One region of the Microbacterium sp. Leaf179 genome, then DNA from elsewhere that is predicted to be linked to it. Evidence: predicted binding sites of a transcription regulator. Region 1 holds the regulator's gene; the other holds the start of a gene.

What was found. Region 1 encodes HrcA, which represses chaperone genes, less so after heat shock. Its sites were predicted from a motif close to TTNGCACTCGNNNNNNNCGAGTGCNAA; they were not measured.
Region 2: the regulator HrcA is predicted to act here: its motif matches at 13,601-13,627, upstream of groES (co-chaperone GroES).

What each region holds. Positions count from the first base shown of each region.
Region 1 is NZ_LMPH01000003.1:366,880-382,127, forward strand. Features, by position in the region: gene leuS (leucine--tRNA ligase) at 1-2,094, shown strand, start outside; gene ASF96_RS13280 (helix-hairpin-helix domain-containing protein) at 2,321-2,962, shown strand; gene ASF96_RS13285 (ComEC/Rec2 family competence protein) at 2,959-5,307, shown strand; gene holA (DNA polymerase III subunit delta) at 5,468-6,505, shown strand; gene rpsT (30S ribosomal protein S20) at 6,926-7,186, opposite strand; gene ASF96_RS13300 (alpha/beta fold hydrolase) at 7,304-8,026, opposite strand; gene lepA (translation elongation factor 4) at 8,207-10,051, shown strand; gene ASF96_RS13310 (DUF1990 family protein) at 10,074-10,718, shown strand; gene hemW (radical SAM family heme chaperone HemW) at 10,718-11,935, shown strand; gene hrcA (heat-inducible transcriptional repressor HrcA) at 12,076-13,116, shown strand; gene dnaJ (molecular chaperone DnaJ) at 13,166-14,293, shown strand; gene ASF96_RS13330 (16S rRNA (uracil(1498)-N(3))-methyltransferase) at 14,296-15,030, shown strand; gene ASF96_RS13335 (HIT domain-containing protein) at 15,241-15,248, shown strand, end outside.
Region 2 is NZ_LMPH01000001.1:877,229-892,476, forward strand. Features, by position in the region: gene ASF96_RS04060 (HTTM domain-containing protein) at 1-634, shown strand, start outside; gene glmS (glutamine--fructose-6-phosphate transaminase (isomerizing)) at 645-2,495, shown strand; partial or broken gene ASF96_RS04070 (holo-ACP synthase) at 2,735-3,082, shown strand; gene alr (alanine racemase) at 3,211-4,332, shown strand; gene tsaE (tRNA (adenosine(37)-N6)-threonylcarbamoyltransferase complex ATPase subunit type 1 TsaE) at 4,329-4,832, shown strand; gene ASF96_RS17340 (OmpA family protein) at 4,913-6,145, shown strand; gene ASF96_RS04090 (DUF3060 domain-containing protein) at 6,148-6,678, shown strand; gene ASF96_RS04095 (DUF4190 domain-containing protein) at 6,675-6,953, shown strand; gene ASF96_RS04100 (response regulator transcription factor) at 6,950-7,669, shown strand; gene ASF96_RS04105 (sensor histidine kinase) at 7,666-8,586, shown strand; gene ASF96_RS04110 (alpha/beta fold hydrolase) at 8,623-9,543, opposite strand; gene tsaB (tRNA (adenosine(37)-N6)-threonylcarbamoyltransferase complex dimerization subunit type 1 TsaB) at 9,609-10,241, shown strand; gene rimI (ribosomal protein S18-alanine N-acetyltransferase) at 10,241-10,834, shown strand; gene tsaD (tRNA (adenosine(37)-N6)-threonylcarbamoyltransferase complex transferase subunit TsaD) at 10,834-11,934, shown strand; gene ASF96_RS04130 (hypothetical protein) at 11,931-12,377, shown strand; gene ASF96_RS04135 (class I SAM-dependent methyltransferase) at 12,387-13,574, opposite strand; gene groES (co-chaperone GroES) at 13,704-14,000, shown strand; gene rarD (EamA family transporter RarD) at 14,141-15,082, shown strand.

The DNA of each region.
Region 1 (15,248 bases):
CGCAAGGACGCCCTCGTCAACTGGGACCCGGTGGATCAGACCGTGCTCGCCAACGAGCAGGTGCTGCCCGACGGCACCAGCGAGCGCAGCGGTGCCGTCGTGGTGAAGAAGAAGCTGACGCAGTGGTTCCTGCGCATCACCGACTACGCCGACCGCCTGCTCGACGACCTGAACCAGCTCGAGGGCTTCTGGCCGAGCAAGGTCATCCAGATGCAGCGCAACTGGATCGGACGCTCGATCGGCGCCGACATCGAGTTCGAGATCGAGGGCCGCGACGAGAAGATCACCGTCTTCTCGACCCGCCCCGACACGCTGCACGGTGCGACGTTCTTCGTCGTGGCGCCCGAGTCCGACCTCGCGGCCGAGCTCGCGGCATCCGCGGATCAGGGCGTGCGCGAGAGCTTCGAGGCGTACCTCGCCCAGGTGCAGCGTGCGACCGACATCGAGCGCCAGGCCACCGACCGGCCGAAGACCGGCGTGTTCCTCGGGCATCACGCGATCAACCCGATCAACGGCGAGAAGCTGCCGATCTGGGCCGCCGACTACGTGCTCGCCGACTACGGTCACGGTGCCGTCATGGCCGTGCCCGCGCACGACCAGCGCGACCTCGACTTCGCCCGCGCCTTCGACCTGCCCGTGCGGGTCGTCGTCGACACCCTCGCGCCCGTCACCGGGGCGATCCCCGTCATCGAGCTCGACGATGACGGCGTGCCGATCGACCCGCTGGGCGACGTCGACGAGACCGACCCGGTGAAGACCGGCATCGCGCTCACCGGAGATGGCCGCATGGTCAACTCGGGTTCGCTGAACGGCCTGTCCAAGCGCCACGCCATCGCGCGCATGATCGAGGAGCTCGAGGCCAAGGGCGTCGGCCGTGCCGCCAAGACGTACCGCTTGCGCGACTGGCTCATCTCGCGCCAGCGCTACTGGGGCACGCCCATCCCCATGCTGCACGGCGAAGACGGCTCGATCACGCCGGTCCCCGCCGACCAGCTGCCCGTCACCCTGCCGTCGGTGGAGGGCCTCGACCTGAAGCCCAAGGGCACCTCGCCGCTGGGGGCCGCGACCGAGTGGGTCGAGGTCACCGACCCCGAGACCGGCCAGACGCTGCTGCGCGACCCCGACACGATGGACACCTTCGTCGACAGCTCGTGGTACTACCTGCGCTTCCTGTCGCCGGACAGCTCGACCGAGGCGTTCTCGGCTCGCGAGGCCAACAAGTGGGGCCCCGTCGACTTCTACATCGGCGGCGTCGAGCACGCCATCCTGCACCTGCTGTACGCGCGGTTCATCACCAAGGCGCTGTTCGACATGGGCCTGGTGGAGTTCACCGAGCCGTTCTCGAGCCTCATCAACCAGGGCATGGTCATTCTCGACGGCACCAAGATGTCGAAGAGCAAGGGCAACCTTGTGCTGTTCCAGGAAGAGCTCGACGCCCACGGCGCCGACGCCCTGCGTGTCGCGCTGGCCTTCGCCGGCCCGGTCGAAGACGACAAGGACTGGAACGACGTCTCGACCACCGGAGCGGCGAAGTTCCTCGCCCGCGCCCTGCGCATCGCGCACGACGTCGACAGCGACACCGACGTGGTGTGGGCCGAGGGCGACCCCTCGCTCCGCCGCGTCACGCACCGCCTTCTGGCCGAGGCGCCGAACCTCGTCGAGCAGACGAAGTTCAACGTCGTCGTCGCCCGCCTGATGGAGCTGGTCAACGCCACCCGCAAGGCGATCGACGGAAAGGCCGGCGCGAGCGACCCCGCCGTGCGCGAGGCGGCCGAGGTCATCGCGATGACCCTCGACCTGTTCGCCCCGCACACCGCCGAAGAGATGTGGCAGACGCTCGGCTACACCGGCTTCGTGGGGCTCGCGACCTGGCGCCAGGCCGACCCGACGCTGCTGGTCGAAGACACCGTCACCGCCGTCGTGCAGATCGACGGCAAGGTGCGCGCCACGCTCGAGGTGTCGGCCAAGATCGGCGGCGACGAGCTCGAAGTCCTCGCCCGGGGCGACGAGCGCGTGCTCCGCGCGCTCGGTGAGCGCGAGATCGTGCGCGCGGTCGTGCGTCCGCCGAAGGTGGTCAGCTTCTCGACGAAGTAGGTTGTCGCTCCGGATGCCACGTCCCCGGCGCTCCACGGAGCGCGGGGGCGTGGCATCCGTCGTTCCGATCCGACCGTTCGTCCGCCGGCGGCGGCCTCGGGCCGCCGTCTGCGTTCGTCAGGGCATATGAGACGCCGCTCCTCCCCAGGGAGGCTTTCCGCGCGAGCGTTCACCGATCGACGTGGGAGGGGCACGAGCGGGTGGGGGTGCTGCCTACTGTCGCGGTGTGACCGAGAACGTCGTCCTCCCCGCCGAGGACCGGCCTCCCCACGCGGGGGAGCCTCTGCCGGCGCGGGCGCGGCTGGGGGTCGGGGCGGTTGTCGTGCTGGTGCTGCTGGCGTTCGCCGTCACCATCGGGATCGGCATGGTCCGGGGCGCGACCGGGACGGAGGTCGTCGAGCCCGCCGTGTCGGCGTCACCCCCCTCCGCCGCCGACCCGCAGGTCGGTGTCTACGTGCACGTGGCGGGCGCGGTGCGCGAGGCCGGGCTCTACCGGCTCGAGGTCGGCGACCGCGTCGCCGATGCGGTCGCGCGCGCGGGCGGCTTCGCCGAAGACGCCGCACGAGACGGGGTGAATCTCGCGCGGCCCGTCGCGGACGGCGAGCAGATCGTCGTCCCGGTGACGGGGGCGGAGGTCACCGCCGGGGGAGCCGCTCCGGCCGCGGGCGCCTCGGACGGCGTCGTCGATCTGAACACGGCCACGCGCGAGCAGCTCGACACGCTCCCGCGGATCGGCCCCGCTCTGGCCGACCGCATCATCGCGTGGCGCGACGAGAACGGCCGCTTCACCAGCGTCGACGACCTGTCGTCGATACCGGGGTTCGGCGACAAGATGATCGAGGCCCTGCGCGACCTGGTGCGGGTGTGAGCGAGCGGCGTGCGCTGCGGCGACGGGCACTCCGGCCGATCTCGGTGGCCGTCACCACCTGGGGCTTCGCGGGGCTCGCCACCGGGCTCCCCGACGCCCGCGTCCTCGCTCTCGTCCTCGCCGCGGGGGCCGGTCTCGCCGCCCTCGCCTTTCTGGGCAGACGGCACGCGGTCCTCGCCGTCGCCACCATCGCCGTCGCCTGCGCCGCGGCATCCGTGTCGAGCGTGGCTTTCGTGGACGCCGTACGCGAGCAGGTCGACGCCCTGCGGGTGGAGGGCGGCCGGCAGCTCGTGCTCGAGCTCACGGTGACCGGACGCATCGACGGCGCCCCGGACGGCGGGGCGTGGTTCGACGCCGTCGCCACGGAGGTCCGCGCCGGGAGCGTGCAGCTCTCGGGAGACATCCCGGCCCGCATCGGAGTGGATGCCGAGGGGCGCCGGGTCCTCGCCGAGGCCGCGATGGGCAGCGAGGTAGAGGTCGTCGGTCGGGCTCTGCCCGCCGAGCCGGGAGAGCGGGCGGTGCTCGTCGTCCGGGCCGAGGAGGTCGCGAGAGCGGCACCGCCGGGCGGGGTCTGGGGATGGTTGGAGGGGCTCCGCAGCCGCCTCGTCGCATCGACCGACGGACTCCCGCAGCCCGGTGCCGGCCTCGTGCCGGGCCTCGCGGTGGGCGACACCTCGAGCCTCGACGCGGCGACCGAGACCGCGATGACGGTCTCGTCTCTTTCGCACCTCACGGCCGTGTCCGGTGCCAACTGCGTCATCGTGGTCGGGGCGGCCTTCGCCCTGCTCGCCCTCTGCCGCGCACCACGGGGAGCACGTATCGTCGGGGCGCTGCTCGTGCTCGCCGGCTTCGTCGCGCTGGTCACCCCCGAACCCAGCGTCGTGCGCGCCGCGGCCATGGCGTCGGTTGCGCTCCTCGCCCTGGCCCTGGGCAGACCGGCGGTCGGGATCGCCGTGCTGTCGCTGGCGACGACGGTGCTGCTGATCGTCGACCCCTGGCTCTCTCGGTCCGTGGGTTTCGCGCTCTCGGCCGCGGCCACCGCCGCCCTGCTCGTCCTCGCGCGGCCCCTCGCCGCCGGCCTCGAGCGCTGGATGCCGCGGGCTCTGGCGCTCGCGATCGCCGTGCCGGCCTCGGCGCAGCTCGTCTGCGGCCCGCTGATCGTGCTGATCGATCCGCACGTGCCGCTCCTGGGCATCGTCGCGAACCTCCTCGCCGATCCGGCGGCCGCCCCCGCCACCATCGCGGGCGCTCTCGCCGCCATCGCCCCGTTCCGCTGGCTGCAAGACGGACTCACCGCCCTGGCGTGGATCCCCGCCTCGTGGATCGCCGCTGTCGCGCACACGACCGCGGGGATCTCGGCGCAGAACATTCCGTGGCCCGACGGCCTGCTCGGCGCCGGGCTGCTCGGGCTGGTCGGTGCCGCCGTGTTCGTCGCGGTCGTCCGCCCCCGCCGTCTGCCCCGCACCGCAGCCCTCGCCGCCGTGGCCTCCGCCGTCAGTCTCGGCCTGATGCTCGGTCAGTCGGCCGTCCGCACGCTCGCGGGGCCGCTCACCGTCCCGGCGGCGTGGCAAGTGGTCATGTGCGACGTGGGGCAGGGCGATGCCACGCTCTGGCGCTCCGGAGCGGCGGTCGCGCTCGTCGACACCGGGCCCGACCCGGCGAGCCTCACCGGTTGCCTTGAGAAGTTCGGGGTGGAGCGCCTCGACCTCGTCGTGCTGACCCACTTCGACCTCGACCACATCGGCGGTGCGTCTGCGGTGCTCGGGCGCACCGACCTCGTGCTCCACGGCCCGACCGACGGGGGCGCCGACCAACGGCTGCTCGAGCGCTTCGCAGTCGCCGGTGCCTCGCTCACGCAGGCGACGGCCGGGACGACCGGCTCGCTGGGTGCCACGCACTGGCAGGCTCTGCACCCGCCGCCGCGAGCGGAGCCGGGCAACGACGCCAGCGTCGCCATCGATATCGCCGGCCCGGGCTTTCCCCGCACGACGATGCTCGGCGATCTGGGCGAGGACGCGCAGGAATCCCTGCTCCGACGCGCCGACGTGACGCCGGTGCAGGTCGTCAAAGTCGCGCACCACGGCAGCGCCGACCAGGACGCCGACCTCTACCGGCGACTCCACGCGGCGATCGGACTGATCGGCGTGGGTGCCGACAACCGCTACGGCCATCCCACGGCATCCCTCCTGTCGATCCTCGAGAGCGAAGGCACGACCGTGGGGCGCACGGATCGCGACGGCGCTCTCGCCGTGTGGATCGACGAGCAGGGCCGTCTGTCCCTCTGGCGCGAGAACGGTCCCGCCGTCGACAGCGTTCCGAGCCCGACATCGTCTGTGCCCCGGTAGTCGTGCATGCTCCGGTTCAGGTGGTGTCGGTGGCTGGCCGCACCGGGAAAAGAGCGTCGCACCGGGCCACGCGGGGCGACGCAAGTTGCCGCGTCGTCGTCACGTTCCCGCGCCTCCGCACCGCGGCTTCGATGTCGGACCCGGTCGGTAGGCTGGGGGAGTGACCCCGGCACCCCGACGCTCCGCCCCCGCGAAGACCAAGTCGGCCATTCCCCAGGTGTCCTGGCGCACCCCGCAGCCCGCGCCCGTCGTGCTGATCTCCGGTCCCGAAGAGGTGTGCGCCGAGCGCGCGACCGCCGGCATCCGGGCACTTCTCAAGAGCGAAGACCCGAGCCTCGAGGTCACCGACATCCGCGCCGACGATTACGCCGCGGGCACCTTGCTCGGCGTCACGTCTCCCTCGCTGTTCGGCGAGCCCCGCCTGGTCCGCGTGAGCGGCGTCGAGAAGTGCAGCGACACGTTTCTCAGCGAAGCCGTGTCGTACCTCTCGCAGACGCAAGAGGGCGCCACCGTCATCCTGCGCCACACCGGGGCGAGCGTGCGCGGCAAGAAGCTCCTCGACGCCATCCGTGCCGGGCAGGGCGCCGGCATCGAGATCCCGTGTGCGGCGGTGAAGCGCGACTCCGACCGCTTCGACTTCGCCGTGGGCGAGTTCAAGGCCGCGCACAAGCGCATCGCCCCCGTCGCCCTCCGCTCCCTGGTCTCGGCGTTCGCCGACGACCTCACCGAGCTCGCCGCCGCGTGCCAGCAGCTCATCGCCGACGTCCCCGGCGATATCGACGAGCGCATCGTCGAGCGGTACTACGGCGGGCGGGTCGAAACCTCGGCGTTCACGGTCGCCGACACCGCCATCGCCGGGCACTACGGCCCCGCCATGTTGGCGCTGCGGCACGCGCTGGCATCCGGAGCCGACCCCGTGCCCCTCGTCGCCGCGGTCGCCATGAAGCTCCGCACCATGGCCCGGGTCGCCGGAACCCGTGAGTCCTCGTCGGCGGCCGCTCAACGCCTCGGCATGAAGGATTGGCAGGTCGACCGTGCGCGGCGCGACCTGGTCGGGTGGACCGGCAACACCCTCGGCATGGCGATCCACGCCACCGCCCGCGCCGACGCCGAGGTGAAGGGCGCGTCGCGCGACGCGGTCTTCGCGCTCGAGCGAATGATCACGATCATCGCCACCCGCGCACCGTACGGCGGCTGACCGCGCACGGTCGTCTCGCCGGCCTTGGGCTCGCAGGGCAGATCCGTGAGCAGGGGAGGGCGTGGGCTGAGCGGAGGACCGGATCGAGGCCGCACCTCCTCCGCTCGGCCCCGCCCCTCCGCTCGCCCCCGACTCACCGACCCGCGCGCCGCACGGCGGCTGATCGCGCGAGGTCACCTCGTGGGCCGGGCGCACTCGGCGCAGATCCGTGTCGAGGGGAGGGTCCGAGCTCAGCGGAGGACCGGATCAAGGCCGCGCATCCTCCGCTCCCGCCCGCCCCCATCCATCGACCCACGGGCCCCGGCGCCGTGCGCAGTCCACAGCACCCACCCCGACGCCCCCTACGCTCTCGCGCCCCCACCCCGGAAACGACGAAGCCCGCCCCGCGTGATGCGGGACGGGCTGTCGAAAAGGTGCGACTCAGAGAGCGGCGACCGACTTCGCGATGGCCGACTTGCGGTTCGCGGCCTGGTTCTGGTGGATGACACCCTTGCTCACGGCCTTGTCGAGCTTCTTGGTCGCGGTGGCGAGCGCCTTGAGAGCGCCTTCCTTGTCACCGGCCAGCACAGCCTGCTTGGTGCGACGTACGTGCGTCTTCAGCTCGCTCTTGACGGCCTTGTTGCGCTCGTGCGCCTTGTCGTTGGTCTTGTTGCGCTTGATCTGCGACTTGATATTCGCCACGTCGACGGTCTTTCGTTTGAAGTGAATATGGAAGAGCCGGGCGAGCGGTAGAGGGACGCTGCACCGGCATCGTGGAGGTCGGGAAAAACCCCACACGCAAGCCAAGGACCAACTCTATCAGGTCGCCGCCTCGACGGTGGTGAGCGCCACGTCGACCAGCGCGTTGAACACGCGGGGCCGCATCGCCGTCACCAGGTGCGTGGTGCGGGGGACGACGATCAGCTCGGCCTCGCGCGCCACCGACACGAACAGCTTCTCGTTGGCGCGCAGTTGGTCCCACTGCCCGTTGATGAACCACAGCGGAACCTCGATGCGGCGCAGCGACGCCAGAAGGTCGAGCACCGACAGGCTCGCCAGGGCGGTGTCCTGCGCCTCGAAGGCGTATCCGCCCGCGCCGAAGTCGGGCCGCGTCTCGGGCGGGAGCGTGCGGTTGAGCACGCGGTTGGTGAGCCCCAGGCCGCGGTCGGGCAGGCTGTCGAATCGCCGCGCGAGAAAGCGGTAGGCCGCGAGGCCCACACCCCGCGGGATCGAGGTGCACGATGCGGCGATGAACGCCGCGACCGGCGGCGGGTCCTCGCGCCCGACGTACTCGATGCACAGCAACCCGCCCATCGAATGGCCCACGAGCAGCACGGGGCCGCGGGTCGCGGCATCCTGCACCGCCCGGTCGATCGTGGCGAACGCCTCGTCGAGAGTGAACTCCTCGCCGCGGCGGGTGCCGTGTCCGGGCAGGTCGACGGCGACGGCCGGGTTGCCGCGCTCCTCGAGGTGGGCGAGCTGCGCGCGCCACATGGTCGCCGAGGTGCGGATACCGTGCACGAACACGACCTGGACCGTCATGGCATCCAGGGTAGAAGCCGTCCGCTGCCGACCGGCTGTGCGTCCGCGTCCCCGACGCGCCGCGCGGCACGCTCCAGCGCGCGGAACGGGTGTTCACGACCCGCGGGGGGACCCCCGGATGCCGGACCCCGGGCACCCGCGGACGGCGATGTCGGCGCGCCACCGTAGAATCGACGGAACATGTCACCGCGCGCCCTGAAGCCCCTCGAGCCGTCTGCCACTCCGCCGGAGCAGATCCGCAACTTCTGCATCATCGCTCACATCGACCACGGCAAGTCGACGTTGGCCGACCGCATGCTGCAGATCACCGGCGTCGTCAGCGACCGCGATATGCGGGCGCAGTACCTCGACCGCATGGACATCGAGCGTGAGCGCGGCATCACGATCAAGTCGCAGGCGGTGCGGATGCCGTGGGCCACCGCCGACGGCACGTTCGCCCTCAACATGATCGACACGCCCGGTCACGTCGACTTCACGTACGAGGTCAGCCGTTCGCTCGCCGCGTGCGAGGGAGCGATCCTGCTCGTCGATGCCGCGCAGGGCATCGAGGCGCAGACGCTGGCCAACCTCTACCTCGCGCTCGAGAACGATCTGACGATCATCCCCGTGCTGAACAAGATCGATCTGCCGGCCGCCGACCCCGAGAAGTACGCGGCCGAGCTCGCCGGCCTCATCGGTGGCAAGCCCGAAGACGTGCTGCGCGTCAGCGGCAAGACCGGCATGGGCGTCGAGGAACTGCTCGACCTCATCGTCGACAAGATCCCCGCCCCGGTCGGCAAGCCCGACGCCCCGGCACGCGCCATGATCTTCGACTCGGTCTACGACGCCTACCGCGGCGTGGTCACGTACGTGCGCATGATCGACGGCTCGCTGCAGCCGCGCGAGCGCATCCAGATGATGTCGACCACCGCGACGCACGAGCTGCTCGAGATCGGTGTGTCGAGCCCGGAGCCCGTGCCCACGCGCGGTCTCGGCGTCGGCGAGGTCGGCTACCTCATCACCGGTGTGAAAGACGTGCGCCAGTCGAAGGTCGGCGACACGATCACGACGCACCGCAAGCCCGCCACCCAGGCGCTGCCCGGGTACACCGATCCGAAGCCCATGGTCTTCTCGGGTATCTACCCCATCGACGGCAGCGACTACGCCGAGCTGCGCGAAGCCCTCGACAAGCTCAAGCTGTCCGATGCGTCGCTGCAGTACGAGCCCGAGACCTCGGTCGCGCTGGGCTTCGGCTTCCGCGCCGGGTTCCTCGGCCTGCTGCACCTCGAGATCATCACCGAGCGCCTCTCGCGGGAGTTCGGTCTCGACCTCATCACCACCGCCCCGTCGGTGACCTACGAGGTCACCACCGACACGGGCGACACCGTCTCGGTCACCAACCCCAGCGAGTACCCCGACGGTCGCGTCGCCTCGGTCTCGGAGCCGATCGTCAAGGTCGGCATCCTGCTGCCCAAGGACTACGTCGGCACCGTGATGGAGCTCTGCCAGTCGCGCCGCGGAACGCTCCTGGGCATGGACTACCTCAGCGAGGACCGCGTCGAGCTGCGGTACCACATGCCCCTCGGCGAGATCGTGTTCGACTTCTTCGACCACCTCAAGTCGCGCACGCAGGGCTACGCGAGCCTCGACTACGAACCCGCCGGTCAGCAGACCGCCGACCTCGTGAAAGTCGACATCCTGCTGCAGGGCGACAAGGTCGACGCGTTCAGCTCGATCGTGCACCGCGAGAAGGCGTACGCCTACGGCACGCTCATGGCCGAGCGCCTGCGCAAACTCATTCCGCGCCAGCAGTTCGAGGTACCCATCCAGGCTGCGATCGGCGCCCGCATCATCGCGCGCGAGACGATCCGCGCCATCCGCAAGGACGTCCTCGCGAAGTGCTACGGCGGTGACATCACCCGAAAGCGCAAGCTGCTCGAGAAGCAGAAAGAGGGCAAGAAGCGCATGAAGATGGTGGGCCGCGTCGAGGTGCCGCAGGAAGCCTTCATCGCCGCCCTCTCGGGCGACGTCGAGGCCAAGAAGTAACGACCGATTCGAGAGGAAGATCATGCGCCGGCAGAACTTCACCGACGACACGGTCGACTACGCGGCGGTGGGCGCCACTCAGGCCCCCGACCTCATGCAATATCCGCCCGAGCGTTCCGTGCCCGCCGAAGATGCGTGGCGTATCGGCAGCGGCGAAGAGCGCTTCGTCGCCGCGGGCGAGTTGCTGCTCGCGTGGGCGCCGCTGCGCAGCGAAGAGTTGAGCATCACCGACGTGCGTCCCGCGTCGGGCGCCGGCTACGCGGGCGTCGGCTTCGACGCCGAGGGCGCTCCGGTCGCCCCCAGCCGCCTCGAGGCCGAGCAGCGATTCGCCGCCGACGGCACCCCGTTCGTCAGCCCCGGCACGGGTGTGCGCCTGCACGGCAAGGTCGATGGCCACCGCGCCGACGCCGAGCTGCGGGTCATCTCGGTGTTCGAGGAGCCGCGCCGCGTCGGATTCATCCTCGGCACGGTCGGACACTCCATCGTGAGCGGCGAAGAGCTGTTCTCGCTCGAGTGGCGCGACAACGACGAGGTCTGGTTCGTCGTGCGCGCGTTCGACCGCCCCACCGCGCCGTCCTACAAGCTCCTCACCAGCCGCGTGCGTCGTCGCCGCAAGGCGCTGTTCACGCGGTACCTGCGCGCGATCTCGCCGCTGTACACGTCCTGATGGGCGGACCGCTTCCCCTCGGAGACCCCGCGCCCACCGACGGTCGTCTGCCCGACGACCTGACCATCGACCCGTCGGTCGACTTCGGGGTCTACCTGCACGTGCCGTTCTGCCGCGTGCGCTGCGGCTACTGCGACTTCAACACCTACACGGCCAGCGAACTGCGCGGCGCCCGGCAAGACGACTTCGCCGACACGCTCGCCGCCGAGGTACGCCTGGCGGGTGGGGTGATGGATGCCACGGGCGGCCGCCGCACGGCATCCACGGTGTTCTTCGGCGGGGGTACGCCGACGCTCCTGCCTCCCGGCGATCTGGCGCGCATGCTCGACGCCGTGCGCGCGGAGTTCGGCATCGCCGAGGGGGCCGAGGTCACCGTCGAGGCCAATCCCGACACCGTCGACGACGCCGTGGTCGAGACGCTGGCCGCGGCGGGCGTCACGCGCGTGTCGATCGGCATGCAGTCGGCCCGCCCGCACGTGCTCGCCGCCCTCGACCGCACCCACGACCCCGCGAACGTCGCGACCGCCGTCGCCGCGGCCCGCCGCGCCGGGCTCGACGTGTCGCTCGACCTCATCTACGGCGCACCGGGGGAGTCGCTCGACGACTGGCGGTCGTCTCTCGAGACCGCCGTCTCCCTCGCTCCCGATCACATCTCGGCCTACGCGCTCATCGTCGAAGACGGTACGAAGCTCGCCCGCCAGATCCGCTCGGGCGCGGTCGTGGAGCCCTCCGACGACCTGCAGGCCGACATGTACGAGCTGGGCGACGAGCTGCTCGCCGACGCCGGGTACGACTGGTACGAGGTGTCGAACTGGTCGCGCGGCGTCGCCCACCGTTCGCGGCACAACCTCGCCTATTGGCGCGGCACGGACTGGTGGGGGTTCGGGCCGGGCGCCCACAGCCACGTCGCGGGGCTACGCTGGTGGAACGTCAAGCACCCGGCCGCCTACGCCCAGCGCCTCGCGGCGAACGAGTCGCCGGCCGCCGCGCGCGAGCGCCCCGACGAGACGGCCCGACGACTCGAGTCGGTGCTGCTGCGCAGCCGCATCCGTGAGGGTCTCGCCGTCGGCGAGCTGCACGGCGAGGGCCGCAAGGCCGTGGCGTCGCTCATCGCCGACGGGCTCATCGAGGGGGCGGATGCCATCCGGGGCCGCATCGTGCTGACCCGCCGCGGACGCCTGCTGGCGGATGCCGTGGTGCGCGCTCTCACGGTCTGATCCACGCCGCCGCACCTGGCGGCGAGACCCCCGGCACGCGCGGGGGATCCGGCATCCGCGAGCCCCCGACGGGGCACGCCGTCGATCGGCGTAGAATTGGCACTCAGTCAAGTCGAGTGCCAGACGGGGAGGAGCAGCGCATGGTGTCGGAACGCGGCCTCCAAGTACTCCGCGCGATCGTGCAGGACTACGTCGACACGCGTGAACCCGTCGGCAGCAAAGCGATCGTCGACCGGCACGCGTTCGGTGTGTCGGCGGCGACCATCCGCAACGACATGGCGCTGCTCGAAGACGAAGACCTCATCGTCGCCCCCCACACCTCGTCGGGCCGCGTGCCCACCGACAAGGGCTACCGCGTGTTCGTCGATCACCTCGCCGAACTGCGCCCGCTCTCGGGAGCGCAGCGCAGCGCGATCACCTCGTTCCTCGACGAGGCGGGCGATCTCGACGACCTGCTCGCCCGCACGGTGCGTGCCCTGACGCAGTTGACCGGCCAGGTCGCGATCGTGCAGTACCCGTCGTTCGCGCGCGCCAACCTCTCGCACGTGGAGCTCGTCGCCCTCGGCGGCCCGCGCGTGCTCGTCATCCTGGTCACCGACACCGGCCGCGTCTCGCAGCGGATCGCGCTCGTCCCTGCCGAGCCGGTCGAGGCCGACATCGTGCAGCTGCGCGCCCGCGTGGGCGCGGTGCTGGTCGGGCGCTCCGTCGCCGACTGCGCTCAGCAGGTCGCCGCGGTCGTCGCCGACGGACCCCGCCCCGGCATCGCCCTCGACGCCGTCGCCGACGCCGTGTTCCGCGTCGTCGGCGAGGAGCTCGAGGAGTTCCGTCAGGATCGCCTCGTCATGGCTGGGGCGGCGACCCTCGCCAAGCGCGAATCCGACTTCCGCGGCAGCATCTACCCGCTCCTCGAAGCCATCGAGGAGCAGGTGACCCTGCTGCGGCTCATGACCGAGATGGTCGCCGACGAGAAGGGCTTGTCGGCCAGCATCGGCCGCGAGAACGAACCCTTCGGACTGATCGAGGCCTCGGTGCTCGCCAGCCGGTACGACGGCTCGACGGGCGGTGCCCGCGTGGGCCTGCTCGGCCCCACCCGCATGGACTACTCCTCCAACCTCGCGGCGGTTCGCGCCGTCGCGCACTATCTGACCCGGATGCTCGAAGACGACGACAGCGCGCGCTGACGAGCACCCCACCGAGAACGACCCCGCACCAGCGGACAGGAAGGCGATTGTGGCTGACCACTACGAGGTCCTCGGCGTCGAACGAGACGCCAGCGCCGACGAGATCAAGAAGGCGTACCGCCGTCTCGCTCGTCAGTTGCACCCCGACGTGAACCCCGGTGACGACGCGTCCGAACGCTTCAAGCTGGTCACGCACGCGTACGACGTGCTCAGCGACCCCGAACAGCGTCGCCGCTACGACATGGGCGGCGACCAGAACCCCTTCGGCGGGGGCGGGGGAGCGGCCGGCTTCGGCGGCTTCAGCGACATCTTCGAGACGTTCTTCGGCGGGGCCCAGGGCGGCGGCGGCGGGCGTGGACCGCGTCCGCGTTCGCGTCGCGAGCGCGGTCAGGACGCCCTCGTGCGCGTCACGCTCGATCTGGGCGACGTCGTCTTCGGTACCCACCGCGACCTCGACGTCGACACCGCCGTCCTGTGCGAGACCTGCCAGGGAGCCTGCACGCAGCCGGGCACGAGCGAAGTCACCTGCGACATCTGCCACGGCTCCGGTCACGTGCAGCGCACGGTGCGTAGCCTTCTCGGCAACGTCGTCACCAGCCAGCCCTGCAACGTGTGCCACGGACATGGCACGACCATCCCCTACCCCTGCGGCACCTGCCAGGGGCAGGGGCGCGTACGCGCCCGCCGCACCGTGTCGGTCGACATCCCCGCCGGCGTCGAGTCGGGCCTTCGCCTGCAGCTTCCCGGTTCGGGTGAGGTCGGCCCCGCCGGTGGCCCCAACGGCGACCTGTACCTCGAGATCACCGTCGATGCGCACGAGGCTTTCAGCCGCGAGGGCGACGACCTGCTCGCCACCCTCGAGGTGTCGATGCCGGATGCCATCCTCGGCACCACCACGACGATCGACGCCCTCGACGGAGCCGTCGAGCTCGAGGTGCGCCCGGGCGTGCAGTCGGGCGACGTGCTCACCATCAAGGGCCGCGGCATCACGCCGCTGCGCGGAAGCCAGCGCGGGGACCTGAAGGTCGGCGTGCACGTCGTGACGCCCACGCGCCTCGACCACAAGGAGCGCGCCCTCATCGAGGAGTTCGCCAAGCGCACGAAGGCCCCCCAGCCGCGCCTGGCCGAGCACCAGCAGGGCATGTTCTCGAAGTTCCGCGACCGCTTCCGGCACTGACCGTGGCGCTGCACTTCGTCACCGACGACGCGGCATCCGCTCAGCCGGGTGAGGTCGTGGTGCTCACCGGAGCAGAGGCGCACCACGCCGCGGCCGTCCGCCGCGTGCGCGTCGACGAGGCGGTCACCCTGGGCGACGGACGCGGGGCGTGGCTGTCGGGCCTCGTCACGGCCGCGACGCCCAAGCAGGTCGACGTGCGGGTGACGGGCCGCGAGGAGCATCCGGCCCCGTCGCCGCGCTTCGTGCTCGTGCAGGCGCTCGCGAAGGGCGACCGTGACGAACTCGCGGTGCAGGCGGCGACCGAACTCGGTGTCGACGCGATCGTGCCGTGGCAGGCGGCGCGCAGCGTCTCACGCTGGGATGCCAAGGCCGACAAGGGTCTCGGCCGCTGGCGCACCATCGTGCGCGAGGCGGCGAAGCAGGCGCACCGCGCGTGGATCCCCGACGTCGAGGGCATCGCCCGCACGGCCGACCTCGTGCGCCGCGCCGGCACCGATCTGGTGCTGGTGCTCGAGCCCTCGGCATCCGATCGCCTCACCGCGGTCGCCGCAGAAGCCTCGGACGGTCGCGACGTGGTGCTGGTGGTCGGGCCCGAGGGCGGGATCGCCCCCGAGGAGCTCTCCGCGCTCGAAGGCGCCGGTGCGCGGCTCGTGCGCCTGGGCGACACGGTGCTGCGCACCTCGACCGCGGGGGCGGCGGCCCTCTCGGTGCTGTCGGCGGCGCACGGGCGCTGGTGACCTCCCGCCGCGTTCCGATCCTCCCGTCCGGGGCGCGAAACGTCCCGCCCCGCCCGTCCGGGGCGCGGAATGTGCACCGGGGCGCACGACAACCGCCCCGATGCACGGTTCACGCCCCGTCCACGAGTCGCACGGCTCGACGCACCACCTTGCCCGTCGAGCCCGCACCCCCCGACCTGCGTGTCGGAGCCCGTCACTAGACTGGATGCCATGAGCGA
Region 2 (15,248 bases), on a different contig from region 1:
GGGCCTGTCGACGAACACGACGCTGCTCGGCAACGGCGGCGACACGTTGATGCGCATCGTGCTGCTGTTCGCGGTCTTCGCCGACCTGAGTCGTCATTTCTCGGTCGACGCGTGGCTGCGTCGACGCCGGGGCGATCGGGTCTCGCGCTGGGCTTCGCGTCGACCGGCCCGGATGCCGACCTGGATCGGGCCCTGGCTGCACAACACGGTCCTGATCCTCTGCGTCTTCCAGATCCTGCTCGTCTACCTCGTCTCGAGCGTGCTGAAGCTCGAGGGGGAGGAGTGGCTGAACGGCACCGCCATCTACTACGCCCTGAGCATCGAGCAGTTCCACGTGCTGCCGGCGCTCAGCCAACTGGCGTGGCAGTCGGCGCCCGTGGTGGCGCTGGCGACCGGGCTGGCGCTCTGGGTGCAGCTGCTGTTCCCCGTGCTGATCCTTTGGAAGCCCACGCGTTACGCCGCGGTCGTGCTCATCACGGGCATGCATCTGAGCATCGCAGTGCTGCTGGGCCTGTGGCCGTTTTCGCTGACGATGATCGCGCTCGACCTGCTGCTCGTTCGCGACGGCTCATGGGAGCGGCTCGCCGCGCGCGCGCGAGGGCTTCGACGGGGTTCGCTCAGTCCCGCCACGTAGACTCGGACCCATGTGCGGAATCATCGGTTACGTGGGTCCCCGGCAGAGCCAGGACATTCTTCTGGCGGGTCTGTCGCGGCTGGAATACCGGGGTTACGACTCCGCTGGGATCGCCGTCATCGACGGTCAGGGCGGGCTCGGCATGCGCAAGCGAGCGGGCAAGCTCGCGGTGCTGCGCGACGACCTCGAGTCCTCGCCCATGCCCAACGGCACCACCGGGATCGGCCACACGCGATGGGCGACGCACGGCGGTCCGACCGACGCCAACGCCCACCCCCATCTGGCCGACGACGACAAGCTCGCCGTCATCCACAACGGCATCATCGAGAACTTCGCCGAGCTGAAGAGCGAGCTCGTCGGCGAGGGCTTCGCCTTCCGCAGCGAGACCGACACCGAGGTCGCCGCGGTCATGATCGGCCGCGAGTACGCCCGTACCAAAGACCTGGTGCAGGCGTTCCGCGCCGTCGTCTCGCGTCTCGAGGGCGCGTACACGCTGCTCGCCATGCACGAGGATCACCCGGGCCTGGTCGTCGGCGCGCGCCGCAACTCGCCCCTGGTCATCGGGCTCGGTGAGGGAGAGAACTTCCTCGGCTCCGACGTCGCCGCCTTCGTCGAGCACACCCGCAACGCGCTCGCCATCGGTCAGGACGAGATCGTCGCGATCACGCCCGACGGCGTCGAGGTCACCGACTTCTCGGGCGCGCCCGTCGAGGTCGAGGCCTTCGAGGTCACGTGGGACGCGTCGGCCGCCGAGAAGGGCGGCTGGTCGTCGTTCATGGCCAAGGAGGTCTCGGAGGAGCCCGAGGCCGTCGCGAACACCATCCGCGGTCGCATCCACGAGGGCCGCGTCGAGATCCCCGAGCTCGAGGGGCTCGACGACTTCCTCGCCGACATCGACCGCATCCTCGTGATCGCGTGCGGAACGGCCGCCTACGCCGGCATGGTCGGCAAGTACGCGCTCGAGACGTGGACCCGCGTTCCCGTCGACGTCGAGCTCGCCCACGAGTTCCGCTACCGCGACCCGGTGCTGTCCGCGCGCACGCTGGTCGTCTCGATCAGCCAGTCGGGCGAGACGATGGACACGCTCATGGCCGTGAAGTACGCCCGCTCGCGGGGGGCCAAGACGCTGTCGATCTGCAACACGCAGGGTGCCACCATCCCGCGGGAGTCGGATGCCATCGTCTACACGCACGCGGGACCCGAGGTCGCCGTGGCCTCGACGAAGGCCTTCGTCGCGCAGATCACCGCGCTGTACCTTCTCGCCCTGCACGTGGGTCGTGTCCGCGGAGCCATCGACCCGGTCGTCGCCGTCGAGGCCGTCACCGAGCTCGAGGCCGTTCCGGGCAAGATCGCCCGCGTGCTCGAGACCGAGCAGGCGCGCATCGAGCAGCTGGCGCACTGGATGGCCGACACCCGCTCGGTGCTGTTCCTCGGTCGCAATGTGGGGTACCCCATCGCGCTCGAGGGTGCTCTCAAGCTCAAAGAGCTGGCGTACATCCACGCCGAGGGCTTCGCTGCCGGTGAGCTCAAGCACGGCCCCATCGCGCTGATCGAGCCCGGCCAGCCCGTCTTCGTCGTCGTGCCCTCGCCGCGCGGCTCGGGCGAGATGCACAAGAAGGTCGTCTCGAACATCCAGGAGATCCGCGCCCGCGGCGCCCGCGTCATCGCGATCGCCGAAGAGGGCGACGTCGCCGTGCTGCCCGCGGCCGACGAGGTGCTGCGCATTCCGCTGGCGGCCCCGCTCTTCGAGCCGCTGCTGGCGGTCGTGCCGCTGCACATCTTCGCGATGAGCCTGGCCGAGGCCAAGGGTCTCGACGTCGACCAGCCGCGCAACCTGGCGAAGTCGGTGACGGTCGAGTAGTCGTCTCGTGCGAAGGGGCCGGATGCCGTGGCATCCGGCCCCTTCGTCGTTCCTCGCATCGCGGAGCGCCGATCGAGCCGGGCCGAACTCCTGGGTTCTCGCTCGATTGAGGGTGAAGCGACCTCGGGAGCGGCCCTGGATGCCTTTTCTCCGGAGTTCGGCCCGCGTCGGATCGGCCCGCCGCGGCCGATGTCGGCCGGCACCGGCAGAATGGAGAGGATGCCACGAGGGGAGGGCGCATGATCGTCGGAATCGGCGTCGACGTGGTCGACGTTCCGCGGTTCGCCGCGACGCTCGCGCGCACCCCGCGCCTTCTTCCCCGCCTGTTCGCCCCGGCCGAGCGCGTGCTGAAGCCGCGATCGCTCGCCGCCCGGTACGCCGCGAAGGAGGCCCTGATCAAGGCGCTCGGCGGGTCCGACGGCGTGCACTGGACCGACATCGAGGTGGCGTCCGAGCCCTCGGGTCGGCCCGTGTTCGCGCTCCGCGGTGAGACCGCCGCGACGGTCGCCGAGCGGGGGATCACCGCGTTGCACCTGTCGATGTCGCACGATGCGGGCCTCGCGACGGCGTACGTCATCGCCGAAGCGAGCGAGGTCGCTCCGGCGCCCGGTGCGATCGCGGCCCGGCAGCCCGCGCCGACGAGCGCGGGCGTCGAGCCTGTCGCGATCGACGGGCCCCCGGCATCCGCCCCCGAGACCACCCGAGAGGACACCGCATGAGAATGGCACCCGGCGTGCTGCGCGAAGCGCTCATCGATGTCGACGCGATCACCGAGAACGTGCGTCACCTGCGAAAGCTCACCGACTCCGAGATCATCGCGGTCGTCAAGGCCGAGGGGTACGGCCACGGCGCCTACCGTGCCGCGGTCGCGGCGCTCCGCGGGGGAGCGGCCCGCATCGGCGTCTCCGACATCGACGAGGCGCTGGCGCTGCGGCGAGCGGGCATCCGCGCTCCGCTGTTCGCGTGGCTCCACGCGCCCGGCGCGGCGTTCGGCGAGGCCGTGCGAAACGACATCGAGCTCGGCATCTCCGACATCGATCAGCTTCTGCGCGCGGGCGAGGCGGCGCAGGGCGATCGCCCGGCGGCGGTGCACCTCAAGATCGAGACGGGCCTGTCGCGCAACGGCATCGCGCCGGCCGACTGGCGCGTGGTGTTCTCCGAGGCCGCCCGTCTGGAGCGCATCGGGCGGCTGCGCGTCGTGGGGTTGTTCTCGCACCTGTCCAACACGAGCGAGGCCGACGACCGTGCCGCGCTCGCCCGGTTCGAGGAGGGCGTCATCCTGGCGGCATCCGCCGGTCTTCACCCGCCGCTTCGCCACATCGCGGCGACGAATGCCGCCATCGCCCTGCCCGAGGCGCGACTCGGATGCGTGCGCATCGGCATCGGTCTCTACGGGGTCTCGCCGTTCGACGACCGGACGCCCGCCGACCTGGGGCTGCGCCCGGCGATGACACTGCGCGGCGCCGTCGCGGCGGTGCGGCGCGTGCCCGCGGGCACCGGGGTGTCGTACGGCTACGACTACCGCACCGAGAGCGACACGACGCTGGCGCTCGTTCCGCTCGGCTACGCCGACGGCGTGCCCCGCCAGGCGTCGGGTCGGGGATCGGTGTCGATCAACGGGCGCCGCTTCACGGTGGCCGGCCGCATCGCGATGGACCAGTTCGTCGTCGACGTCGGCGATCACCCGGTCACGGTGGGCGACGAGGTCGTGCTGTTCGGCGACCCGACGCTGGGCGTGCCGTCGGCGCGGGACTGGGCGGATGCCGCCGACACCATCGACTACGAGATCGTCACGCGCGTGGGGGTCCGGGTCCCCCGGCGGGAGGTGGGCGCGTGAGCGTTCCCCACGAGCTGCTGGGCGTGCGCGAGGTCGCGGGGCCGGCCGACATGGAGGACCTGGGCCGCGCCGTCGGGCGCGCGCTCGCTCCCGGCGACGTCGTGGTGCTGACCGGCCCGCTCGGCGCCGGCAAGACGACCCTCACCCGCGGGATCGGTGAGGGACTCGGCATCCGGGGTCCGGTGCAGAGCCCGACGTTCGTGATCGCGCGCACGCATCCCTCGCTCGGGGGCGGCACGCCGCTCGTGCACGTGGACGCCTATCGCCTGGGGGCCGCGGTCGAGCTGGACGACCTCGACATCGACGTGGCGGGTTCCGCCGTCGTCGTCGAGTGGGGGAGCGGGGTGGCCGAGTACCTCGCCGACACGTGGTGGGAGATCGAGATCGACCGTCAGACCGGCGGCCGCGGCGTCGACAACGCCTGCGGTGAGATCGCGGTGCACACCGTCGAGCTCGACGCCGACGCCCCGCGCACGGTGACCATCTCGCGCCGACCCTGACGGGACGTGTCGCGGAATCGCGACACGGTTGCGACACCCCCGCGACCACGGCGGCGCGGCGCTTCAATACGGTGGATGCCATGAGTCGATCCCCTCGCCGCCCCGCCGTGCTCCGCCCCACGGCGGTTCGCCTGGCCGCGGTCGTCTCGGCCTCCGTCGTCGTGATGAGCCTGGCCGGCTGCGTCTCGGAGCCGGTGCCCTCGACCGCGAGGTCGTCGGCGGCCGCCGACGCCCCCGTGCCCACGCCGACGGCGGCCGCGGCCTCAGCCGCTCGCGTGCCCGGCTACGACGTCGGCGAGATCCCGCCCGTGCCCCTGTTCGTGCTGCCCGACCTTTCGCTGCTGAGCGGCTCGGCGTCGGCGTTCACGATCTCGGCGGCGTCGACGCTGTCGAGTGCGCCGGGGGTGACGGTGGCCTCCGCGGCGTGCGGGACCCCCGGCCAGGTGTCCACGTCGGCCGGCACGGCCTTGTTCTACGGCGACGGTTCCGGCTCGTACACCGGCGCCGACGGAACCGTCCAGAACTTCGGCGACGGCTCGGGGACCACGACGATCGACGGTGTCGAGATCCAGAACTTCGGTGACGGGTCGGGGACGTACCGGTCGGGCGAGGTCGCGATCCAGAACTTCGGCGACGGTTCGGGCACGTACGTCGACGCGTCGCGCCAGGTGCAGATCTTCGGCGACGGGTCAGGAACGTCCACGCACGGCGACGAGAGCATCCAGAACTTCGGCGACGGGTCGGGGACGTACCGGTCGGGCGAGGTCGCGATCCAGAACTTCGGCGACGGGGCGGGGACGTACACCGACGGCACCCTCACGGTGCAGAACTTCGGCGACGGCACCGGCCGCGTCGACGGTGAGCCCGTGACGGTCGACCCGCTGCCCCCGGTGCCGCGGTTGGGTGTGTTCCCGCCTCTGGCGGCCCTCGCCCCGGTCGCGAGCTGCGGCACGACCCTGACGCTCTCGGACGCCGTGCTGTTCGACTTCGACTCGGCCGAGTTGCGCGCCGATGCCGCCGCCGTGCTCGACGCGCTCGCGGCCGTGCTGATCGACGGCCGGGTGCCGGCGGCGACCGTCTCGGGGTACACGGATGCCATCGGCACCGACGCCGAGAACCAGGACCTGTCGGAGCGGCGCGCGCAAGCAGTCGTCGCCGCCTTGACCGAACGCGCCACGCCCGTGGCCTGGACGGCCGAGGGCTACGGTGAGACGCGTCCGGTCGCCGCCAACGAGCTCGACGGGGTCGACAACCCCGCGGGTCGGCAACTCAATCGCCGGGTCGAGATCCTCGTCCCCTCATTCGGAGGCTGAACATGCGCAGAACCGCCCTCTCCCTGCTCGCCGCGGGGCTCGTCGCCGGGATGCTCGCCGGCTGCTCTATCCGCGTCGACGAGGGCCAGGATGCCGTGACCTCGACGCCCGTGCCGACGGCGACCTCCGCCGCGCCCGCGGCGCCCGCTCCCACGGCACAGCCCGCCGCCCCGACGTCGACGGCCCCGAGCGCCGGCGTCGACACCACCTCGAACCTGCGCACCCGCGACGAAGCGATCGCCCTGGCCGACTCGACCATCGCGTGCACTCCCGGTCTCGTCATCCCCGACGACGGCAGGGTCGTGCGGGTCGAGGGGGCCTGCGACGACGTCACCGTGTCGGGCTTCGCGGCGGTCGTGATCCTCGACGACGTGTCGACGCTCACCGTCACGGGTGACGGGTTGGTCGTGTACGCGAAGGCCCTGACCGACCTCTCCGTCAGCGGAGACGTGAACACGGTCGTCTGGCGCGGCAGCGCGCCGCGGGTCGACGACACCGGCGTCGCGACGACCGTGCTGCGGGACGAGCGATGAGCGCCCCGCAGGCCGCATGGGCGCCGCCCGCGCGTCGCACGAACGGCCTGGCGATCGCCGCCCTCGTGCTGGGCCTCTGCGGCTTCGGTCTGCTGCCGGTGATCTTCGGCCACATCGCGCTGTCGCAGATCCGCCGCACCGGCGACGGCGGCGATGCCCTCGCGATCGCGGGACTCGTGCTGGGGTACCTGGCCATCGCCGCCGCGGTGATCGGCGTCGTCTTCGTCGTCGCCGTGTCGGTCGGCATCCCTCTGCTGGCGACGCGTACCTCATGACGGGCGACGAGCGTCCCGGCATCCTGCTCGTCGACGATGACGAGACCATCCGCGCGGGCCTGGGCGCGTTCCTCGAACGCAGCGGGTACCGGGTGATCGTCGCCGCCGACGGGCAGGAGGCGCTGGACCTGCTGGCGGATGCCGATGTCTCGCTCGCGGTGTGCGATGTCATCATGCCGCGGGTCGACGGACGCGCGTTCGTGCGACGCGTTCGTGCCGAGGGGCGCTGGCTGCCGATCATCCTGCTGACGCAGGTGGGGGAGTCGTACGAGCGCAGCGCCGCCCTCGACGAGGGGGCCGACGACTACCTCAACAAGCCCTTCGATCCCCAGGAGCTGCTCTCGCGCGTGCGCGCCGTGCTGCGGCGCACGGTTCCCGGCGAGCGTCCCCTGAGCGCGTCGTCGCGGGTGCGCGCGGGTGCGCTCGATCTCGACCGGTCCGCTCGGCGGGTGTGGTTGGGCGGGGCGGAGCTCTCGCTCACCCCCAAGGCCGTGATGCTGCTGGACTACCTCATGACCCACCCCGGCGAGGTGCACACGCGCGACCGGCTGCTCTCGGCGTTGTGGGGGTTCGAGGTCGCCACGAGCACGCGCGCCGTCGACCACCGGGTCGCCGAGTTGCGCCGCGTGCTCGACGACGACCCCGGCGCTCCGCGCTTCATCGAGACGGTGCAGAACGCGGGGTACCGCTTCGTGCACGCGGTGGTGACCCCGTGAGCCGCGCGGTGCGGATCGGTGCCGTCTGCGCGCCCGTGCTCCTCGCTGCCCTCACCGCGGGAGTGATGGCCTGGGCGGGTGAGCGACGGGTCGTGACGGTGGCGACCGCCCTTCCGGCGGTGGTCCTGCTGCTCGGTGTCGTGGTCTCGGCCGTGATCGGTGTCGTGCTGCTCATCGGCGCGCGGCGTCGGCGCGTCGCCGCGTCGCGCGCGCGTCAGAGCGCCGAGGCGTGGGCGGCGGGCCGGGCCACCGAGCGTGAGGAGCACCGCCGGTTCCTCGCCCGCCTCGACCACGAGCTGAAGAACCCCATCACGGCCATCCGCGCCACCCTCGCCGGCGTCGATCCCGCCACCGCGCCCGCTCACGTGGCCGTGATCGACGGGCAGGCGCGGCGACTCGCGGCCCTCGTCGGCGATCTGCGCAAACTGGCCGAGATCGAGACCCGCCCGCTCGAGACCGAGCCGGTCGACCTCGAGATGCTCGTGCGCGATGCCGTCGACGCCGTGCACGACCAGCGTCTCGAGACGCGGGGGCGCATCCGCATCGTCGCCGAGCGGGTGCCGTGGGCCGTGCCGCCCCTGCCGGCCGATCCCGACCTTCTCGCCCTCGCGTTCGACAACGTGCTCGCCAATGCCGTGAAGTTCTCGACCGACGGACCGATCGAGGTCCGCCTGCGCGAAGACGCCGGCGCGGTGGTGGTCGAGGTGGCCGACACGGGTCGCGGAATCCCGGCCGACGCGCAGGAGCACGTCTTCGACGACCTCGCCCGGGCGGCCAACGCCCGCGACGTCGCCGGATCGGGGATCGGCCTGTCGCTGGTGCGCACGATCCTGCGCCGTCACGGGGGCGATGTCGACCTGCGCTCGCGAGAGGGAGCCGGAACCGTCGTCACGCTGCGATTGCCGATCGCGCGATAGCGGCGGTGCGACCCCTCGCCCATCCGCCGACCAGGCTCAGGCGCGCGCGTCGGAGCGGCGTCGCGCCGGAGCGCGGTCGGCGGCCCACACCTCGCGCAGGGCGCGCAGGGTGAGGACGGGCTGCTCGACGTGGGCGAAGTGCCCGCTGTCATCGAGCACACGGTCGTCGTAGTCGCGCATCAGTCGCCCCCAGGTGCGCGCATCGCGCGCGGCGACGAAGACGTCGTGCGATCCGCGCACCGACCTCACGGGGCACGCGATGCGGCGCCACACCCCGTCGTCGTGGGTGCGCGACAGGCGCGCGGCGGCGAGGAAGGCCGCGGGGCGGATCTCGGTCGCCAGGGCATCGGTGACTTCGCGGTCGACGTGCTCCGGATGCCGGAACAGCGGCCGCGACAGCGTTCGCAGCGCCCCCGTGCGGCGGAGCAGGCGCAGCAGGGGCCCAGCGAGCGGCCCGAGACCTCGCAGCACCCGCATCGCGACCACCATGCCGGCCAGCCAGGGGAGCCGGACGGCGCCGGAGACGGGGCGCCGCGTCACCGCGCGTGCGCCCGCCCCGCTGGGCGACACGACACCGACGGCCACCGTCTCGCGCGGGAAGCGTGCGGCGATGTCGAGGGCGATCACCCCGCCGAGCGAGTGCCCGACCACCCGCCAACGGGGATACCCCAGCGCGCGGGCCACCGCCGCGATGGCGACCGCCAACTCGGCCGGGTCGGGGACGGGCCCCGGTGACTCGCCCCAGCCGGGCAGGTCGAGCGCGACGATATCCGACAGCGGGAGTCCGAGAGCATCGGAGGCCGCGATCATCGGCTCCCAGTTGCGCCACGATCCGGCGGCACCGTGCAGCAGCACGGTCGCGACCGGACTGCCCGAACCACGCCCGGCGTGCGCCACGATCGGCCCCACCCCCGTGGGGACGACGACGCGGCGCAGGCCGAGGCCGATGGCATCCATGCCCTCTCTTCGGAGCAGACCACGAAGTCGGATGGCACAGGGGAGGTGCCGGATACGCTGGAACGGTGATTCTCGGCATCGACACCTCGCTCGGCACCGCCGTGGCCGCGATCTCGCGCGACGGCGAGGTGCTCGTCGACGAGCAGAGCAGCAATCCGCTCGGACACGCCGAGGTCATCGGCGACCTCTTACGGCGGGCCAGTGCGGTCGCCCCCGCGCCGACGCACGTCGCCATCGGCATGGGTCCCGGCCCCTTCACGGGCTTGCGCGTGGGCATCGCGACCGCGCGGACGTATGCGTTGGGGCGCGGGATCCCCGCCGTCCCCGTCCCCAGCCACGACGGCGTCGCGCTGGGCGTTCTGCTGACCGACGCCCTCACGGGCACCGACACCGGCCGCTTCGCCGTGGTGACCGACGCGCGCCGCAAGGAGTTCGCCTTCAGCATCTACGACGGCCTCGACGACGACGGGCTGCCGGTGCGCGTCACGGATGCCGCTCTCAGCCCGCGCGCCGGGCTCGACGAACGCCTCGCCGCCGCCGGCGCGCGCCGTTACGACGCCACCGCGGTGTCGGCCGCCATGATCGCGCTCGCCGCCGCGCGGGCGCTCGATGCCGGCCGCACCCTCGCCGACGGCGAGCCGCTGTACCTGCGCAGCCCCGACGTCGTCGCCGCCCACGCGCCCAAGCGGGTGAGCTGATGCCCACCCGCGCCGCCACCCCGGCCGACCTCGACGCGATCATGGCGCTGGAGCACGCGTCGTTCCCCACCGACGCGTGGAGTCCCGCCATGATGCGCGAGGAGCTCGTCTCGCCGCACGGGTGGTACGTCGTCGTCGAAGAGGCCGGTCGGCTCGTCGGCTACGCCGGTCTGCGCGCCGCGCGGGGCGCGCGGGATGCCGATATCCAGACCATCACGATCGCCGAGACGGCGCGGGGCCGAGGTCGCGGCCGGGCCCTGTTGACGGCGCTGCTCGACGAGGCCGTGCGGCGGGACGTGCACGAGGTGTTCCTCGAGGTGCGCGCCGACAACCCCGTCGCCCAGACCCTGTACGCCTCGGAGGGTTTCGCCGAGGTCGGCCGGCGTCCGCGCTACTACCAGCCCGACGACGTCGACGCCCTCGTGATGCAGCTCGATCTGCGCGGGTGGGCCGCCCGCCGCGCCGAGACCGGCGGCGGTGAGCCCGACGGAGGGTCCGGTCGATCCGCCGCCGTCTCGGCCACCCCGGCGCCCGAGCCCGCCGACGGAGCCGGAACCCCCGCTCCCCCCGCCACCGGAAAGGGCTGGTGCTGATGGACGCGCCCCTCGTACTCGGCATCGAGACCAGCTGCGACGAGACCGGCATCGGCATCGTCCGCGGTCGCACGCTGCTGAGCAACACCATCGCCTCGAGCATGGACGAGCACGCCCGCTACGGCGGCGTCGTCCCCGAGGTCGCCGCCCGCGCGCACCTCGAGGCACTGCAGCCCTCGATCGACGCCGCGCTCGCCGAGGCGGGCGTGACGCTCGCCGAGCTCGACGCCATCGCCGTCACGAGCGGTCCCGGCCTCGCGGGTGCGCTGATGGTCGGGGTGGGGGCCGCGAAGGGCCTCGCCGTCGCCCTCGACAAGCCGCTCTACGCCGTGAACCACCTGGTCGGTCACATCGCTGCCGACATCCTCGACGACGACGCCGCCGAACTCGAATACCCCACCGTCGCCCTGCTCGTCAGCGGGGGGCACACCTCGCTGCTGCTCGTGCGCGACCTCACCGGCGACGTCGAACTGCTCGGCGAGACCATGGACGACGCCGCGGGCGAGGCGTTCGACAAGGTCGCCCGACTGCTGAAGCTGCCCTACCCCGGCGGCCCCGAGATCGACAGGGCGGCAGCCTCGGGCGATCCCACCGCGATCCGGTTCCCGCGGGGCATGTCGCGCGCCTCCGACATGGCATCCCACCGCTACGACTTCTCGTTCTCGGGCCTCAAGACCGCCGTTGCCCGCTGGGTCGAGCAGCACGAGGCAGCGGGGCAGCCGGTGCCCGTCGCCGACGTCGCGGCGTCGTTCCGCGAAGCCGTCGTCGACGTGCTCGTGACCAAGGCCCTCGACGCGTGTGCGCGCCACGACGTCCCGCGCCTGCTGCTGGGCGGCGGGGTCATCGCCAACAAGCGCCTGCGCGACGTCGCCCTCGAGCGCGCGGCGGCGGCGGGTGTGGCCGTGCGCATCCCGCCGCTGAGCCTGTGCACCGACAACGGCGCGATGATCGCCGCCCTCGCCGCAGAGCTCATCTCGTCGGGGCGCCGGCCCTCGACCCTGGCGTTCGGCGCCGACTCCACCCTGCCGGTGACCGAGATTCAGGTCGCCGAGGATCCCGATGCCGAGGCCCCCGGGCCGGACTCCGGACGCGTCGCATGAGCGAGGCGGCTCCGCCGACGCGGCGCGCGCGCAAGGTCGCCGAGAGCGTCGAGCCCGCCGACGACCTGCGCGCCGCCATCACCCAGGCGGCGGCGTCCGCTCGGCGCGACGACGACGGCGACCCGGAGCGCCTGCCCACGGCGCAGCTCGAGATGGCTGCCTTCGGCGATCACGTCATCCCCTACGTCCCGCCGGCGCCGCCCACCCCGCGGTCCCTGGCGCCGTGGTCCCTCGGCGTCTCGATCCTCGCCCTCGGGGCGGCTCTGTTCACCGGCTGGCTCCTCCCTCTCGGAGCGCTCGCGGCGATCATCGCCATCGTGTCGTTGCGCCGCGCGCACGACAGTCGTCGCGTCGCCGCGTGGGCGCTCGCGCTCGCGCTGACGTCGGTGGCGTTCAGCGCCGGGTGGTTGATCTGGGGGTTCTCGCAGCTCGCCGTCGTGTGACGACCGGGCTCACACCCGATCGGCCAGCAGCGCGAGGCGCTTCGAGCCGATGCGGGTGAGCAGCAGGGTCGCCGACTCGTCGCCGCGCAGCGACAGCTTCTTGCGCAGCACGGCGGGGTCGACGTCGACGCCGCGCTTCTTGATCTCCAGGGTGCCGATGCCGCGCGCACGCAGGGCCTGGGCGAGCTTCTTCGGGTCGGCCGGGAGTTCTTCCCGCACGCGGAACGACGATACGAACGGACTCGTGAGGGCGGCGTCCGACGTGAGGTAGGCGATGCCGGGCGCGAGCATGCCCGCCTGCAGCGCGCGGGCGACCTCGCCGATCAGCCGGGCGCGGATGATCGCCCCGTCGGGTTCGTGCACGAAGGCACCCAGCTCGCGCTGCTCGACGTCGGGGGAGTCGGCGGGGGCGGTGAGCTCCCAGGCGTCGGTGCCGCGCACGACGAGGGCCGCACGACGCACGTTCTCGCGGGCCAGCACTCCCGACCACAGCACCAGTTCGATGGTCGACCCGTCGGCGCTGATCCACTGCGCTTCGACGTCGTCGGGAATCCGCCCGCGATCGAAGCCCGGGCCGAGCTTCACACCCCCGGGCGTGCTCTCGAGCAGAGCGAAGACCCACTCGAGCGAGGGCGACCATTCGCTCGACGACACCTGCCGCGTTTCGGAGTGCCCGGCCGTGCGGCGCGCCGGGTCGAGCCAGACGGCATCCGTCTGATCGAGGTCGGTGTCTTCGGCGCGGCCGTGCGCGACGGTCACGGTCTCACCGAAGGGGGCGAGGTTGTACGCGGCGATCGCGGCCGTCACCTCGTCGGCGTCGACGGCGTGCACCCGGATGCCGAGCCCCGCCAGTCCGAGGGCGTCGCCGCCGATGCCGCAGCCGAGGTCGGCGACGCGGTCGAGACCGGCGGCGCGGAAGCGTCCGGCGTGGCGGGCGGCGATCGACAGGCGCGTCGCCTGCTCGAGGCCGGCGCGGGTGAAGAGCATGCGCTCGGCGAACGGGCCGAACTTGGCCGCTCCGCGCACCCGCAGACGTGCCTGACCGACGACGGCCGACACGAGATCGGGGGAGTGCCCGGCCGCGCGGAGTCGAGAGACGGCTCGGGCCGCGTCGTCGGTGGACTCGATGCCGCCCACCTCGTCGAGCAGGCGGAGGCCGTCGGGCGTCAGCAGGGCGGTGAGCTCGCGGGTATCCACCGATTCAGCCTAAGCGGGCGATTGTGTTGGCACTCGCGTTGCGTGAGTGCCAGTGCTTCCCTAGACTCGAATTAGCACTCTCCCCGTGTGAGTGCTGACAAGTCTTCTGTAACGAGAAAGAGGTAGACCGTGTCGGTTTCCATCAAGCCGCTCGAGGACCGCATCGTCATCAAGCAGGTCGAGGCTGAGCAGACCACCGCGAGTGGTCTCGTCATCCCTGACACCGCCAAAGAGAAGCCGCAGGAGGGCGAGGTCGTCGCCGTCGGACCCGGCCGTATCGACGACAACGGCAACCGCGTCCCCCTCGACGTCGCCGTCGGCGACCGCGTGCTCTACAGCAAGTACGGCGGCACCGAGGTCAAGTTCGGCGCCGACGAGTACCTGGTGCTCTCGGCTCGCGACGTGCTGGCGGTCGTCGTCCGCTGATCGCGCAGTCCTGCACGAAGGCCCCGCATGCTCCGGCATCCGGGGCCTTCGTCGTTCCCTCACCCCCCGGCGTCGCGAGGTGGCAGGAAAGTGGTGGGGAACGGCGGCCCGCGGCGTCGCCCCGCGCGTAGGCTGAATCGGTGACCCCCGCCGCCCCTCCTGTCTCCGGCGGCAGTACCCGCGGTGCCCTCTACGCCCTCGGTGCCTACCTGTTGTGGGGCGTCCTGCCGCTCTACTTCCTGCAGCTCAAGCCCACCGGCCCGTTCGAGGTCGTGGCGTGGCGGATCCTTCTCGCCTTCGTCTTCTGCCTGGTGCTGCTCACCGTGCTGCGCGCCTGGCGCCCGTTCCTGGCGATCGTGCGGCAACCGCGGCTCATGGCGCTCACCGCGGTGGCCGGCGTGCTCATCTACGTCAACTGGCAGACGTACCTCTACGGTGCCCTCACGAACCACGTCATCGAGACGAGCCTCGGCTACTTCATCAACCCGATCGTGACGGTGTTACTGGGGGTGCTGGTGCTGCGCGAGCGACTGCGGGTGCTGCCGTGGATCGCGATCGGCATCGCCGTCGCCGCGGTCGTCGTCATCGTGGTGGGCTACGGCACCTTCCCGTGGATCGCGCTGACGCTGGCCTTCTCGTTCGGCTTCTACGGTCTGGTCAAGAAGCAGATCGGGCCCTCGGTCGATGCGGTGAGCGGCCTGACGCTGGAGTCGATGTGGCTGCTGCCCGTCGCCGGTGTGCAGCTGGCCGTCGTCGCGGCGTTCGGCGGTCTCACCCTCGGCACGGCGGGCACGCTGCACACGGTGCTGCTGTTGGCTGCGGGGGCGGTCACGGCCGTGCCGCTGCTGCTGTTCGCCTCGGGCGCCCGTCGCGTGCCCCTCACGGTCATCGGGTTGCTGCAGTTCGTGGCGCCGATCATCCAGTTCGCAATCGGGGTGTGGGTGCTCGGCGAGGCCATGACCCTCGAGCGGTGGATCGGTTTCGCCCTGGTCTGGGTGGCGTTGATCATGCTGAGCGTCGATTCGGTCGTCGCGTCGCGCCGACAGCGCCGCGTCGTCGTCGACGTGGCGGAGCCCGTCTGACCGGCCAGATCATGCGTTTGTCGTCCCTGCCGACATATCTCCTAGTGCACCGTGACGACGCCGTGTGAAACCGTTATGCGGCCGTGATCGCGACGACTCACATCGTTAACGAACGGCAACACGCAGAAAACGCGCGGCGGCTTAGGTTTAGGACACCAGGCGGTCC